Regions from separate parts of the Ensifer sp. VA4 genome, predicted to be linked through region 2. Evidence: riboswitches for the same ligand, from Rfam matches in the RefSeq annotation. Region 2 holds a riboswitch; each other region holds the start of a gene.
The links. A riboswitch is a leader RNA that binds a small molecule or an ion and turns the genes downstream of it on or off. The one in region 2 is predicted to bind thiamine pyrophosphate.

Region 1 (3,193 bases), on a different contig from region 2:
GGCAACTTCGTCGCGCTGAACTGCGGCGCCCTGCCGGAAACGGTGATCGAAAGCGAACTCTTCGGCCACGAACAGGGTGCCTTCACTGGCGCCTTGAAGAAGCGCGTCGGTCGCATCGAACACGCCAGCGGCGGCACGCTGTTCCTCGACGAGATCGAGGCGATGCCGCCGGCGACCCAGGTCAAGATGCTGCGTGTTCTTGAAGCTCGCGAGATTACGCCGCTCGGCACCAATCAGGTCCGTCCCGTCGATATCCGCGTCATCGCCGCCGCAAAAATTGATCTCGGCGACCCGGCGCAGCGCGGTGACTTTCGCGAAGATCTCTACTTTCGATTGAACGTCGTGACGTTGTCGATCCCGCCGCTGCGCGAACGCCGTGACGACATCCCGCTGCTCTTCTCGCACTTCCTGACCCGGGCAGTCGAGCGCTTCAAGCGTGACATGCCCGTCATCTCACCGACCGTGCAGCAGCACCTGATGACGCACAACTGGCCTGGCAATGTGCGCGAGCTTTCGCATTTTGCCGAACGCGTCGCGCTCGGCGTCGAAGGCCCGTTGGGGCAGCCCGTTGCCTCGGCCGAACAGTCCGGTTTCGCGCTGCCGGAGCGGCTCGAACGCTACGAGGCGGAGATCCTGAAGGAGGCGCTCCGAGCCCAGCGCGGCGACGTCAAGGCGACCATCGAAGCGCTCGGCATTCCGCGCAAGACCTTTTACGACAAGCTCCAGCGCCACGGCATCAACCGCGCCGACTATGCGGAGCGTGGAGGATCGGTGAAGGCCGACCGCTGAGTTCCACGGTAGACTCGATATACCCGCAGTACGCGCAATCGGATCGATAAGCGGATTAACGCTTGACGACCCGTGCCGTTCGATGGCTATCTCTTGGGCATTCACCAGGGGGGTCCCGCAAGGGGCTGAGATTCTGCTGGATGGCCGGCTCGCCGGCTGTGGCGCAGTGACCCGTTGAACCTGATCCAGTTCATACTGGCGTAGGGACGGTGCAGATATCGAAGCCAGGATTCCGTGCGTTCAGCACCTGGCGGCGCGTCTTTCATCCTTCCGGCATCAGAACTGGGTCTCCAATCGCAAACTTGGAGCCTCGTCATGAATATTGCCACAAAGCCCGCAGCCCTCTCGGTCACCCAAGGTCCGCTTCCGGCATCCCGAAAAGTTCACAAGGCCGGCATCCTGCATCCGGATCTCCGCGTGCCGATGCGTGAGATCGCGCTGCACCCGACCTCGGGCGAACCGCCGGTCACGGTCTATGATTCCTCCGGCGCCTATACCGCCGACGATGCCGAAATCCGCATCGAGGAGGGGTTGCCGCGGCTCCGCCGCAACTGGATCGTCGCCCGCGGCGATGTGGAAACCTACGAGGGGCGCACCGTCCGGCCAGAGGACAACGGCTTTGCCAGCGGCGACCGGCTGACGCCGACCTTCCCGTTCCAGCATGCGCCGCTGAAGGCAGTGGCCGGCAAGGCGGTAACCCAGCTTGCCTATGCCCGCGCCGGCATCATCACGCCCGAAATGGAATTCGTGGCGATCCGAGAAAACCTCGGCCGCGATGCGGCGCGCGCGAAAGCGCGCGATGGCGAGAGCTTCGGCGCCCATATCCCCGACCATGTCACACCGGAATTCGTGCGCCAGGAAATCGCCAGCGGCCGGGCGATCCTGCCCGCCAACATCAACCATCCGGAATCCGAGCCGATGATCATCGGCCGGAACTTCCTGGTGAAGATCAACGCCAATATCGGCAACTCCGCCGTCACCTCGTCGATGGCCGAAGAGGTCGAAAAGATGGTCTGGGCGACCCGCTGGGGCGCCGACACGGTCATGGACCTTTCGACCGGCCGCAACATCCACAACATCCGCGAATGGATCATCCGCAATTCGCCGGTTCCGATCGGTACCGTGCCGCTCTATCAGGCGCTGGAAAAGGTCAACGGCATCGCCGAGGACCTGACCTGGGAGGTCTACCGCGACACGCTGATCGAGCAGGCCGAACAGGGCGTCGACTATTTCACCATCCATGCCGGCGTGCGGCTGCATTACATTCCGCTCACCGTCGACCGGGTGACCGGCATCGTCTCGCGCGGCGGCTCGATCATGGCCAAGTGGTGTCTGCATCATCACAAGGAGAGCTTCCTCTACGAGCATTTCGAGGAGATCTGCGACATCTGCCGCGCCTATGACGTCTCCTTCTCGCTCGGTGATGGCTTGCGCCCCGGCTCGATCGCCGACGCCAACGACGCGGCGCAATTCGCCGAACTGGAGACGCTCGGCGAACTCACGAGGATCGCCTGGGCCAAGGATTGTCAGGTGATGATCGAAGGCCCCGGTCACGTGCCGATGCACAAGATCAAGGAAAACATGGACAAGCAGCTCGCCGTCTGCGGCGAGGCGCCGTTCTACACGCTCGGACCGCTGACGACGGATATCGCTCCCGGCTACGACCACATCACCTCCGGCATCGGCGCCGCGATGATCGGCTGGTTCGGCACCGCCATGCTGTGCTACGTCACGCCGAAGGAGCATCTGGGCCTGCCGGACCGCAACGACGTCAAGGTGGGCGTCATCACCTACAAGATCGCCGCCCACGCCGCCGACCTCGCCAAGGGCCATCCCGCCGCGCAGGTGCGCGACGACGCGCTGTCACGCGCCCGCTTCGAGTTCCGCTGGGAAGACCAGTTCAACCTGTCGCTCGACCCGGAGACAGCCCGCAACTTCCACGACGAGACGCTGCCGAAGGAAGCGCACAAGGTGGCGCATTTCTGCTCCATGTGCGGCCCGAAGTTCTGCTCGATGCGGATCTCGCACGACATTCGGGCGGAAGCACAGAAGGAAGGGCTGGAGGCGATGGCCGCCAAGTATCGCGAAGGCGGCGACCTCTATATGCCGGTCGGCGAAGTCGAAGCTGGGAGTTAACGCGCAACACGTCGGGAGGGACGCCTCGCAGTCCCTTCCGACAGCAAGGCGGATGCTGGCCGTGGGCGACTAGCTTGCCCCTGTATCGGTTGAACGATATGTAAGCCTCACGCAAAAGTCGTCGCCAGCGAACCCGTCATTCACGCCAAGCTGCCGTCTGCTGTGGTGCTCTTGCAAGACGACGAAAAAACGCCGCTTACGAGGAGAATGACGTGAGGACACGCCTGCTGAGACTGACGGCCCTGTCGATAGGCGGCTTCGCGGCACT
Region 2 (3,193 bases):
CGCGCTTCGTCCGCCGCGAGCAATTCGTGCGGGGCATGCTGAACCTTGCCGACGCCTTCATCGCCCCGAGCGCCTTTCTCGCCAATCGCTATGTCGAGTGGGGCATCGCCGCCGAGAAGATCTTCGTGATCGAAAACGGCATCGTCATGGGGGAAAAGACCCCCGCACGCGAACTGCCAACGCCGACGGCACGACGCAACCGCTTTGCCTATTTCGGGCAGATGACCCCGTTCAAAGGCGTGCATGTGTTGATCGACGCCGTGTCACGCGTGCCCGAGGAGATCTGGGGTGACGATTCCACGCTGATGATCTTCGGCGGCAACCTCGAACGCCAGCCGACCGGGTATCAGGAGCGCGTCGCGAAGCTGATCGAGGACGCCGGCCGGCGCGTCCGCTTCTATGGTGCCTACCAGAACCAGGATATGCCGCGGCTGATGCGTTCGGTTGACTGGGTGGTGATGCCCTCGGTGTGGTGGGAGAATTCTCCGGTCGTCATTCAGGAAGCCCTGCACCATGGTCGACCGATCCTGTGTTCGGATATCGGCGGCATGGCCGAGAAAGTTCGCGACCGCCTGGACGGCTATCATTTCCGGGCCGGCAGCGCACAAGACCTTGCCGATCGGATGCTTGATGTGCTGAGCACACCGCGATCCTGGGACAATCTTCGGGCAACCCTCAGGCGCCCGATGAGCCATGTCGACTGCGGCCGCGAACATGTCGCGCTCTACCGGAAACTGCTCAAGGCGGAGCAGCCGGCTCACGTCAGCGCTGCGGTAGCCTGAACCGAAACGCGCGCGCCGTCCCCGTCGCGCGTCCGCATCTCGCAAGCGACGAACTTCTCGCCTCGAAGGTCATTCCATCGCTTATCCGCAATGGAATGACTTGGTTTTCTTAGCTGAACTTGAACGGTGAAACCGGCACACGGCTTCGGGAATGGGATTAATCGCCGCTTCGGCCCCACCACTGATGGAAGTGATGGACCGGTCCCCGCCCCTGCCCGATCGTCAAGTCCGCTCCGGCAACAAGCGCCTCGTGCAGATAGGTCTTGGCGGCTACAACCGCGTCTTCAAGCGTCTGCCGGCGGGCAAGACCAGCCGCGATTGCGGCTGACAGTGTGCAGCCGGTGCCATGATCATTCCTTGTCTCGACCCGCGAGCGCGACAGGCGCAAGAGGGTGTCGCCACAAAAGAGGATATCCACCGCTTCATCGCCCTTCGCATGCCCGCCTTTCATCAGCACGGCGCGCGCACCAAGCTTCAGGAGCAACTCCGCCTGGCGCGCCAGCTCCGTCTCGTTCTGCGCAATCGCGCGTCCTGTCAACAACGCCGCTTCAGGCAGGTTCGGCGTCACGATAAGCCCAAGTGGCAGCAACTCCTCCTTGAGCGTCGCGATCGCATCCGGACGTAACAATACGTCACCTGAAGTGGCGACCATCACGGGATCGATGACGGCCATCTGTCCGTGCCTCTTCAAACCGGAAACGATCGCGGTAATGGTCTCCTGGCGGGACACCATGCCGAGCTTCACCGCGCCAACGGCGAGGTCCGAAAACACCGCATCGATCTGAGCTGTGACGACGGCCGGAGAGATATCCTCGACGGCCGTGACCCCACGGGTGTTCTGCGCCGTGACAGCAGTAATCACGCTGGCGCCATAGACGCCGAGCGCCGAAAACGTCTTCAGATCCGCCTGGATACCGGCACCACCACCGGAATCCGATCCTGCAATAGTGACAGCGATAGCAGTCATGTCCAGCTTCCGTGGCAGGTAGAGGTGGTGCGCTCAATGTGGACGGCTGCTCGCACCCGGGTGCTAAGGCGCGCGCCCATTCCAGCTGCCAGCGAGGAACCCGAATGATCGAGGGTAGCTACTGGCCGGCTCGGCTCCCGGAATTCTCCGTCGCAACATCCTAAACTACGTGCAGGCATCAGCGATCTTTCCAAAACCAAATGATGGAGATCCGGATGAAAGGCGCAGGCGCGGCTGATGTGCCGATGGAGGCCCCGCCGTTCCTACGCCGGTATGATCCGGTTCAGGTTCAAGGGTCTGGCTCACCGCCATCTCAGCACCGTCAGATGCGCCCCTCGGCATTATTGGATGCTAGGGGAGCGTGGGAGGTAATGTCAATTATTGGCGATCAACATTATGTCATCGTGTTCCCAACCAATGCCCACAGCTGGGACAAATATGGTCGGCGGCGCTGCCGCGAAGCCGCTCGACGTTCAGCGAGAGTTTCTCTCACGTCGTTGTCTCTAATCTAGGCCCTTGGCTTGGAAAGGCGGGGCACCGGCGCCGCCCTCATCTTCTGGTTTGAACTCTATACCAGTTCAAAAGTGGATCGGACGAACTCTATGGTCGATCTCGAAGCCGCTCGGCGCTCTCCAGTCTGGCGATCGGGTGATACGCGGGCATTTTAGCCAGATCCCGTGTGCCGCAACCCAGGCAGCACGCATTGTATCGGCGTTATTTCGTAACACCGATTTTGCTGATCTGGATACGATCCTGTGGGGGTCTTGAGGTCTCTGCCGCGCGACGGAGGAACAGATATGCGTGTGTCGCGAGTTTTAACGGCTGAAGATCTCTGGGGCCTAGCGGATGAGTGCCCCCAATTTCCCGGCCTCGGCCGCCACATGCCGCGTCTTTGGCGTGATTCCGAGCAACATCGCCTCACTGGCCAGATTAAGCCGCGACCCGACCCCGTCACTGGGAATTGAAGACCGGATTCTTGCGAAATGACCTGAGCGATTGACCCGCTCCCGTGTTTACCGATGCCGGTGCCGGTGCCGTTCCCGGTCACCGGCACTCACTTTCATCATTGGCAATAATCGAGCTGTCGCACAGTATCGACAATGTCTTCAGGCGTCGCGTTTCTTTGGCCCGGCACAGCTTCGGCAGCGCAGTTCGGTGTGGGGCCCGATCCAATGAATCACGAAGACGAGCCCAGGGGTTCGACCATCACGATCGGCGGCCACTTCATTGATGAGCGTCCGACGATATGTTTCATTGCGTCGGTTATCGGCGCCATCCAGACGGCGCGAGATTCCCGGTAAGCGGCAAGCAGCGACACGGACATGGGAGGCGGCTTTTGCGTAACTGTCCAATGTTTAGCAACTTCGCCTCGACTTCGCCTCCGCGAGCTAACGACTTGTTCCCATAGCTTCAGATTGATAGTTCAATAATTCTAATATATTTG
Region 3 (3,193 bases), on a different contig from region 2:
ACGAGGCCGGCCGCACCCGGCAGCAGGCCGCGAACAACAGGCCATTCGATGAAGCGGAAAAGCGCGTGGGACGCCATGCCGAGATTGGCGGCGCTGCGCCAGTATTCGGCGGGAATGCGCTCGAGACCGGCCAGGAACAGGCGCGCCGCAAGCGGCATGTTGAAGAAGACATGGGCGAGCAGGATGCCGAACAGGCCGTAGATGCTGACCGGCCGCTCAAGACCAAGCCAGCGCAGGCCCGCATTGAGGAACCCTTGGCGTCCCCAGATTTCGATGAGTCCAAGCGCGCCGACGAGAACGGGCAGACCGAGCGGCAGCGCCATCAGCCGCAAGAGCCAGATGCGGCCGAAAAACTGCGGCCGCCGCGCCAGCGCCCGCGCCACCGGTATCGCGAAGAGCACCGATAGCAGCGTGGAAAGGCTTGCCTGCAGCAGCGTGAAGCGGGTGACGCGCCAGATATAGGCGTCGAACAGGGGGCCCTCGCCCGCGCCGCCGGTCTCAGCGAGCAAGGCGGCGATCGCCAGGCCGACGAAGAGCAGGAAGGCGCCGAGGCAAAATGCCCCGGCGGCAACCGTCATGCGGTTTTCGCGAAGCGCGAACAATCCGGCCTCAGTTCTTGCTCATCGCGGCAAGCCACTCGTCGATCCAGGCCTTGCGGTTCTTCGCGACCTCTTCCGACGGCAGCAGCAAGGTCTTTTCCGGAGTGACCAGCTTGTTGAAAGCATCCGGCAGCGGCGCGCTGGTGGCGCCAACCGGCATCATCCAGTTGGTCGTCGGGATGATCGACTGGAACTCCGGCCCGGTCATGAAGCTCAAGAACTGCTTAGCCAGTTCCGGCTCCTTGGCATTCTTGGTCATGCCGGCGACTTCGATCTGGATGTAGTGGCCTTCGGAGAAAGCGGCCGCCTGGTAGCGGTCGGTGTTCTCAGCAACCATGTGGTAGGCGGGCGAGGTGGTATAGGAGAGCACCATCGGCGCTTCGCCCTTGGTGAAGAGGCCATAGGCTTCCGACCAGCCGGGGGTGACCGTCAGGACGCGATCCTTGAGCTTTGCCCAGGCGGCACCCGCCTCATCACCATAGACGGCCTTGACCCAGAGCAGCAGACCGAGGCCGGGCGTCGAGGTGCGCGGGTCCTCGATGACGATCTTCTGCGACGCGTCGCCTTCCACCAGTTCCTTGAGGCTCTTCGGCGGCGTCTTCAGCGTTTCGGTGTCATAGACGACGGCGAAGTGGCCGTAGTCATAGGGCAGGAAGGTATCGTCGGAGAAGTCGCCCGGGACCTTGAGGTCCTTGGCGTCGACCCCGTGCGGCGCGAAGAAGCCGGTTGCCTTGGCTTCCGCCACGAGGTTGGTGTCGAGACCGAGCACGATGTCGGCCTTCGAAGCTTCGCCTTCGAGCTTCAGGCGGGTAAGCAATTCGACGCCATCGGCAACGCCGACATAGTTGACCTTGCACTCGCACGTCTTTTCGAAGGCTTCCGCCACCTTGGCGCCGGGGCCCCATTCGGTGATGAAGCTCTCATAGGTATAGACCGTCAGCGTCTTGTCGGCAGCCGTTGCATAACCAGCGAAAACAAGGCTTGCCGCGGCAGCCAGAGCTAGAGCGCGGAAGCGCTCCAGCTTCTTACTTTTGCGCAATTCCGGACGCAAAACCGCGTCGCACTTTTGCTGGAATTGCTTTAGCCGGCTAATCATTTTGAGCTGTGATGAATTGGACATGCGAAGCACCTCTCCCAATGTTCGTTGTTGCACGGGAAAAGGGCGTATCGGTGCGATCGCGTCTAATCCCTCCGCCGGTATGAGCCGGATCAGGTTCCGCGGGTTGGCGTTTCACGCCTCTCAGCCTTCGGCCGTCATGCGGTCGGAAGGCACCCCGTTAGAGCGCCAAGAGATTTACCGCCACGTTGGTTCCATGGCAAGCGTGTTTGGTGCAAGCCGAGACTGGTGCGGCTCCGGGCATGGCGTCCGCGCTTGCGTAAGCCGGCAGCCGCGCTAAGACAAAAGCTGCAGAGAGCTGCGAGGAGGAAATGCCATGCCAGATATGCTCGTTCGACTATATGCCTTGCCGGCGCAGCCCCAGTCGAAGCTTGGCCCGGGCATCCGCATTCGCCGCGCCATGGCGCCCGAGCGCCGCCTGATCGTCTCCTGGATCGAGAGGACTTTCGGCGCCGGCTGGGCGGGCGAGGCGGAAGCGGCCTTTTCCTCGACCCCGACGCGCATTCATATCGCGGTGCATGACGAGAAGATCGTCGGTTTCGCCTGCTACGACGTGACCGCGCTCGGTTTCTTCGGCCCGACCGGCGTCGACGAAGGCATGCGCGGGCAGGGCATCGGCGAGGCGCTGCTGATCGAAAGCCTGACGGCGATGCGCGAGGCTGGCTACGGTTATGCGGTCATCGGCGGGGTCGGCCCGGCGAGGTTCTATGAGCGTGTGGCCGGCGCTATCGAGATTCCGGATTCGACGCCCGGCGTCTATGCCGGCATGCTGTCTCCCGATCCGGTGCCGGAAGGCCATTGACGGCTCTCGCAAAATCTTGAGATCCGACCGTCTTGCAGCTTTCTTCGTTTTCCTTCCGCGGTCCTTTGCGCTATGGGCTTTGCCATGGCTCGATCGACCTTCACCATTCTGCTTGGCGGTGCGCTCACAAGCACCGACCGGCTGACACGCCAGCTCGGCGGAAGCCGCTTCGTCGCGGCTGACGGCGGCATGCGGCACGCCCGTCTGCTCGGCATCGTCCCGGATGTCTGGGTCGGTGATTTCGATTCGACTGAAGACACCCTGCTTTCCGAATTCGCCTCCGTTCCGCGCGAGGCCTATCCGGCGGCAAAGGCGGCCACGGATGGCGAGATCGCCGTCGAGGCTGCCCTGTCGCGTGGTGCCGACAGCTTGATCTTTGCCGGTGCGCTTGGCGGCACCCGCAGCGACCATGCCTTCCTGCACCTGTTGCAGGCGGTCGCCCTTGCCGAGCGCGGGCTTTCGGTGCTGATGACCTCCGGCGAGGAAGAGGCCTATCCGCTGCTTGCCGGTACGCTCGAGCTCGACCTGCCGAAGGGTTGCCTCTTTTCGGTCCTGGGGTTGACCGAGCTCGCCGGTCTTTCGATCGTCAATGCGCGTTACCCGCTCGACGATTTCACCCTGCCGTTCGGCTCGTCCCGAACCGTTTCCAATGTTGCGGAGGGTCCCCTTCGCTTC
Region 4 (3,193 bases), on a different contig from region 2:
GGGTGGTGATGATCTCGCTGTAGAACCGCTCCGACGTATCGACATTGTGGTTGTAGTAGTCGAGCCCGGCGTCCGCGAGACGCTCGGACTGGGCGGGTGTCAGCATTCCGAGCGTCATGCAGGTCTCCATGCCGAGTGCCCTGACGCCGCTGATCATGGCGACAATCGCCTCCATGTCGCGCTCCTTCGGACTGCGCCAGGCGGCGCCCATGCAATAGCGCGTCGCGCCACCGTCTTTTGCCTTCCGCGCTTCAGCGAGAACGCGCTCGACCTCCATCAATTTCGACGCCTTGAGCCCGGTCGGGTAATGTGCCGACTGGCTGCAATAACCGCAATCTTCGGCACAGCCCCCGGTCTTGATCGAGAGCAGTCGGCTCATCTGGACGGCGTTGGGATCGAAATGGGAGCGATGGATGGAATGGGCGCGAAACAGCAGGTCGTTGAACGGCAGTTGATAGATTTCTTGCGCTTCGGCGAGATCCCACCGGTTTTCGGTGGTTTCGACGGTGTTCGAAGTCGGCTCGATCGATATGTTTGCATCCAGCACTGCTGCTCACTCCCTCTGGCTTCGCGAAGCAATATAGATAGATTCTGATATTATCTATAATTTCTTCTCATTCTTGAGCAAGCAACCACCCCTCGGAAAAACCGACGGAAATATTCAACCAGTGGGCGCAGAATGCAACTCGATTAGGGCCAGCAGAAATAGCGGAGGATGCCGGAACGCACTGCAAATGCTTAACGATGGCGGCACCCGACGAAATGCAGCGATCAGCGAGTGATATCCGATTTGAATGATCGCTTTTGCGGCTTGCAGCGTTTCCGAACCGGGCGATTGCTCGCCCGGCAAGCCGCAAGTGACAACTCGCTGCGCACGCGTCATCTCTCGGCGGCAATTTTATAGATTATTTTTTCAGCCGGGATTCTACCCATCGTGTAGAAGACGGCAGGCCTTGACAAGGACCGACACTGCCGGTCAGTTTAACGCATTCACCAGGGGTGTCCCGGCAAGGGGCTGAGATTCTGCTAGGCGGTTTGCGCAGCGCAGTGACCCGTTGAACCTGATCCAGTTCATACTGGCGTAGGGACGGTGCAGACATCGCTGCCGCAATCGTCGCGTTCGCGCGTACAGACTTCGGCAAGGCGTCCTTCCCTCCCTTCCGGTCGAACTGGGTCTCCAATAATGGAGCCTCGGCAATGCGTATCTTCACCGCGACTTTTCCCATCACACGTCCCGCTGGCCGCGGCTGGGCGCATTGACCATGCGCGCCCTCATCAAAGGCGCCGGCGTCGTCGGACTGGCCTTCGCCCATGAATTGACCGCCCGAGGCGTCGAAGTGACGGTTGCGGAGCGGCAGCCAGACTTCGGCGGGGCCGCATCCTGGTTTGCCGGCGGTATGCTTGCGCCCTGGTGCGAGCGCGAGAGCGCCGAGGAACCGGTGCTGACACGCGGCATAGCCGCCATCGATTGGTGGGATCGGGCGCTTCCCGGAGAGGTATCGCGCAACGGCACCCTCGTCGTCGCCCCGCCACGCGACGCCGGCGAACTCAAACGCTTCGCTTCACGCACCTCCGGCTTCGAGTGGCTCGATGCCGAGGCGGTCACAGCGCTGGAGCCGGCGCTTGCCGGGCGCTTCCGGGAGGCGTTGTTTTTTCCGGGCGAGGCGCATCTCGACCCGCGCCGAGCGCTTTCCTTGCTAAGGCAAAAGCTTGTCGAAAGCGGTGTCGCCCTCATCGGCGAGACGGATAGCGATGGCGGCTACGATCTGATCGCCGATTGCCGTGGCGCCGCAAGAATCAGCAGCACCGCCGGACTGCGTGGGGTACGTGGCGAGATGCTCTACCTGCAAAGCGATGAAGTGGAATTGTCGCGGCCAGTCCGTCTCATCCACCCGCGCATCCCACTCTACATCGTGCCGCGCGGCAACGGCCTCTTCATGTGCGGGGCGACCATGATCGAATCCGATGATGGCGGTCCGATCACTGTCCGCTCCCTGATGGAGTTGCTGAATGCCGCCTATGCGCTGCACCCTGCCTTCGGCGAGGCGCGCCTTCTCGAAACCGGCACCGGCGTCCGACCGGCCTTTGCAGACAACCTGCCGCGCATCAATCGCGCCGGAAACACCATCGCGCTAAACGGGCTTTACCGTCATGGCTTCCTGCTTTCGCCGGCCTTGGCCGAGGAAGCGGCGGACCTTGCGCTTGCCTGGAACCTGAAGGGAGACGCCGCATGAAATTGATTGTCAACGGCGAGGAGCATGACCTCGCAGTCACGACCCTTGCCGAGCTTCTGGCGACACTCGACTTCGAAGGGGATTGGCTTGCTACCGCCGTCAATGGCGAGCTGGTGCACCGGGCCGACCGTTCGGCCCATTCCCTCAACGATCGCGACCGGATCGAAATTCTCTCGCCGATGAAAGGAGGCTGAGGCATGCTGACGCTTTACGGACAGGAACTGCGTTCCCGCCTGCTTCTGGGCACCGCCCGCTACCCCTCGCCTGCCTCCCTCGAAGACGCGGTTCGTTCGTCGGCAACGGAGGTCGTCACGGTCTCGCTTCGTCGCGAAACCGCCGGCGGAAAACAAGGCGGCGGCTTCTTCGAACTGATCCGCGCGCTCGGCGTGCGCGTGCTGCCGAACACCGCCGGTTGCCACTCGGTGTCGGAGGCGGTGCTGACCGCGAAGATGGCGCGCGAGGTCTTCGACACGAACTGGATCAAGCTCGAAGTCATCGGCCATCAGGATACGCTGCAGCCCGATGTCTTCGGGTTGGTCGAGGCGGCACGCATCCTCTCAGCCGAAGGTTTCGAGGTCTTCCCCTATACGACCGACGACCTGGTGGTCGGCGAGCACCTCGTCGAAGCCGGATGCAGGGTGCTGATGCCCTGGTGCGCGCCGATCGGCAGCGCCAAGGGGCCACAGAACATCTCCGCCTTGAGAGCCATGCGTGCCCATTTTCCGGATATGCCGCTGATCGTCGATGCCGGCATTGGCCGCCCGTCGCACGCAACGGCGGTGATGGAGCTTGGCTTCGATGCGGTGCTGCTCAATACCGCCGTCGCCGGAGCGGCGAAGCCGGCCCTCATGGCGTCGGCCTTCGCCCGGGCGATCGATGCCGGACGCGATGCCCTCGAGGCAGGCATGCTCGAACCGCGCGATTTTGCCGTACCCTCCACGCCCGTCATCGGAAAGGCG

Region 1: it holds a riboswitch for thiamine pyrophosphate, as region 2 does, so the genes downstream of both, thiC (phosphomethylpyrimidine synthase ThiC) here and thiD (bifunctional hydroxymethylpyrimidine kinase/phosphomethylpyrimidine kinase) in region 2, are expected to answer to the same signal.
Region 3: it holds a riboswitch for thiamine pyrophosphate, as region 2 does, so the genes downstream of both, thiB (thiamine ABC transporter substrate binding subunit) here and thiD (bifunctional hydroxymethylpyrimidine kinase/phosphomethylpyrimidine kinase) in region 2, are expected to answer to the same signal.
Region 4: it holds a riboswitch for thiamine pyrophosphate, as region 2 does, so the genes downstream of both, thiO (glycine oxidase ThiO) here and thiD (bifunctional hydroxymethylpyrimidine kinase/phosphomethylpyrimidine kinase) in region 2, are expected to answer to the same signal.

The regions. Positions count from the first base shown of each region.
Region 1 is NZ_JBVQPO010000011.1:124,681-127,873, forward strand. It holds gene AC0C6X_RS20150 (sigma-54-dependent transcriptional regulator) at 1-789, shown strand, start outside; TPP riboswitch at 886-1,014, shown strand; gene thiC (phosphomethylpyrimidine synthase ThiC) at 1,105-2,925, shown strand; gene AC0C6X_RS20160 (hypothetical protein) at 3,138-3,193, shown strand, end outside.
Region 2 is NZ_JBVQPO010000009.1:169,056-172,248, forward strand. It holds gene AC0C6X_RS17315 (glycosyltransferase family 4 protein) at 1-782, shown strand, start outside; gene thiD (bifunctional hydroxymethylpyrimidine kinase/phosphomethylpyrimidine kinase) at 940-1,749, opposite strand; TPP riboswitch at 1,993-2,095, opposite strand.
Region 3 is NZ_JBVQPO010000004.1:197,970-201,162, forward strand. It holds gene thiP (thiamine/thiamine pyrophosphate ABC transporter permease ThiP) at 1-602, opposite strand, end outside; gene thiB (thiamine ABC transporter substrate binding subunit) at 610-1,620, opposite strand; TPP riboswitch at 1,769-1,886, opposite strand; gene AC0C6X_RS08075 (GNAT family N-acetyltransferase) at 2,033-2,518, shown strand; gene AC0C6X_RS08080 (thiamine diphosphokinase) at 2,603-3,193, shown strand, end outside.
Region 4 is NZ_JBVQPO010000011.1:264,419-267,611, forward strand. It holds gene bioB (biotin synthase BioB) at 1-526, opposite strand, end outside; TPP riboswitch at 986-1,106, shown strand; gene thiO (glycine oxidase ThiO) at 1,263-2,234, shown strand; gene thiS (sulfur carrier protein ThiS) at 2,231-2,428, shown strand; gene AC0C6X_RS20810 (thiazole synthase) at 2,432-3,193, shown strand, end outside.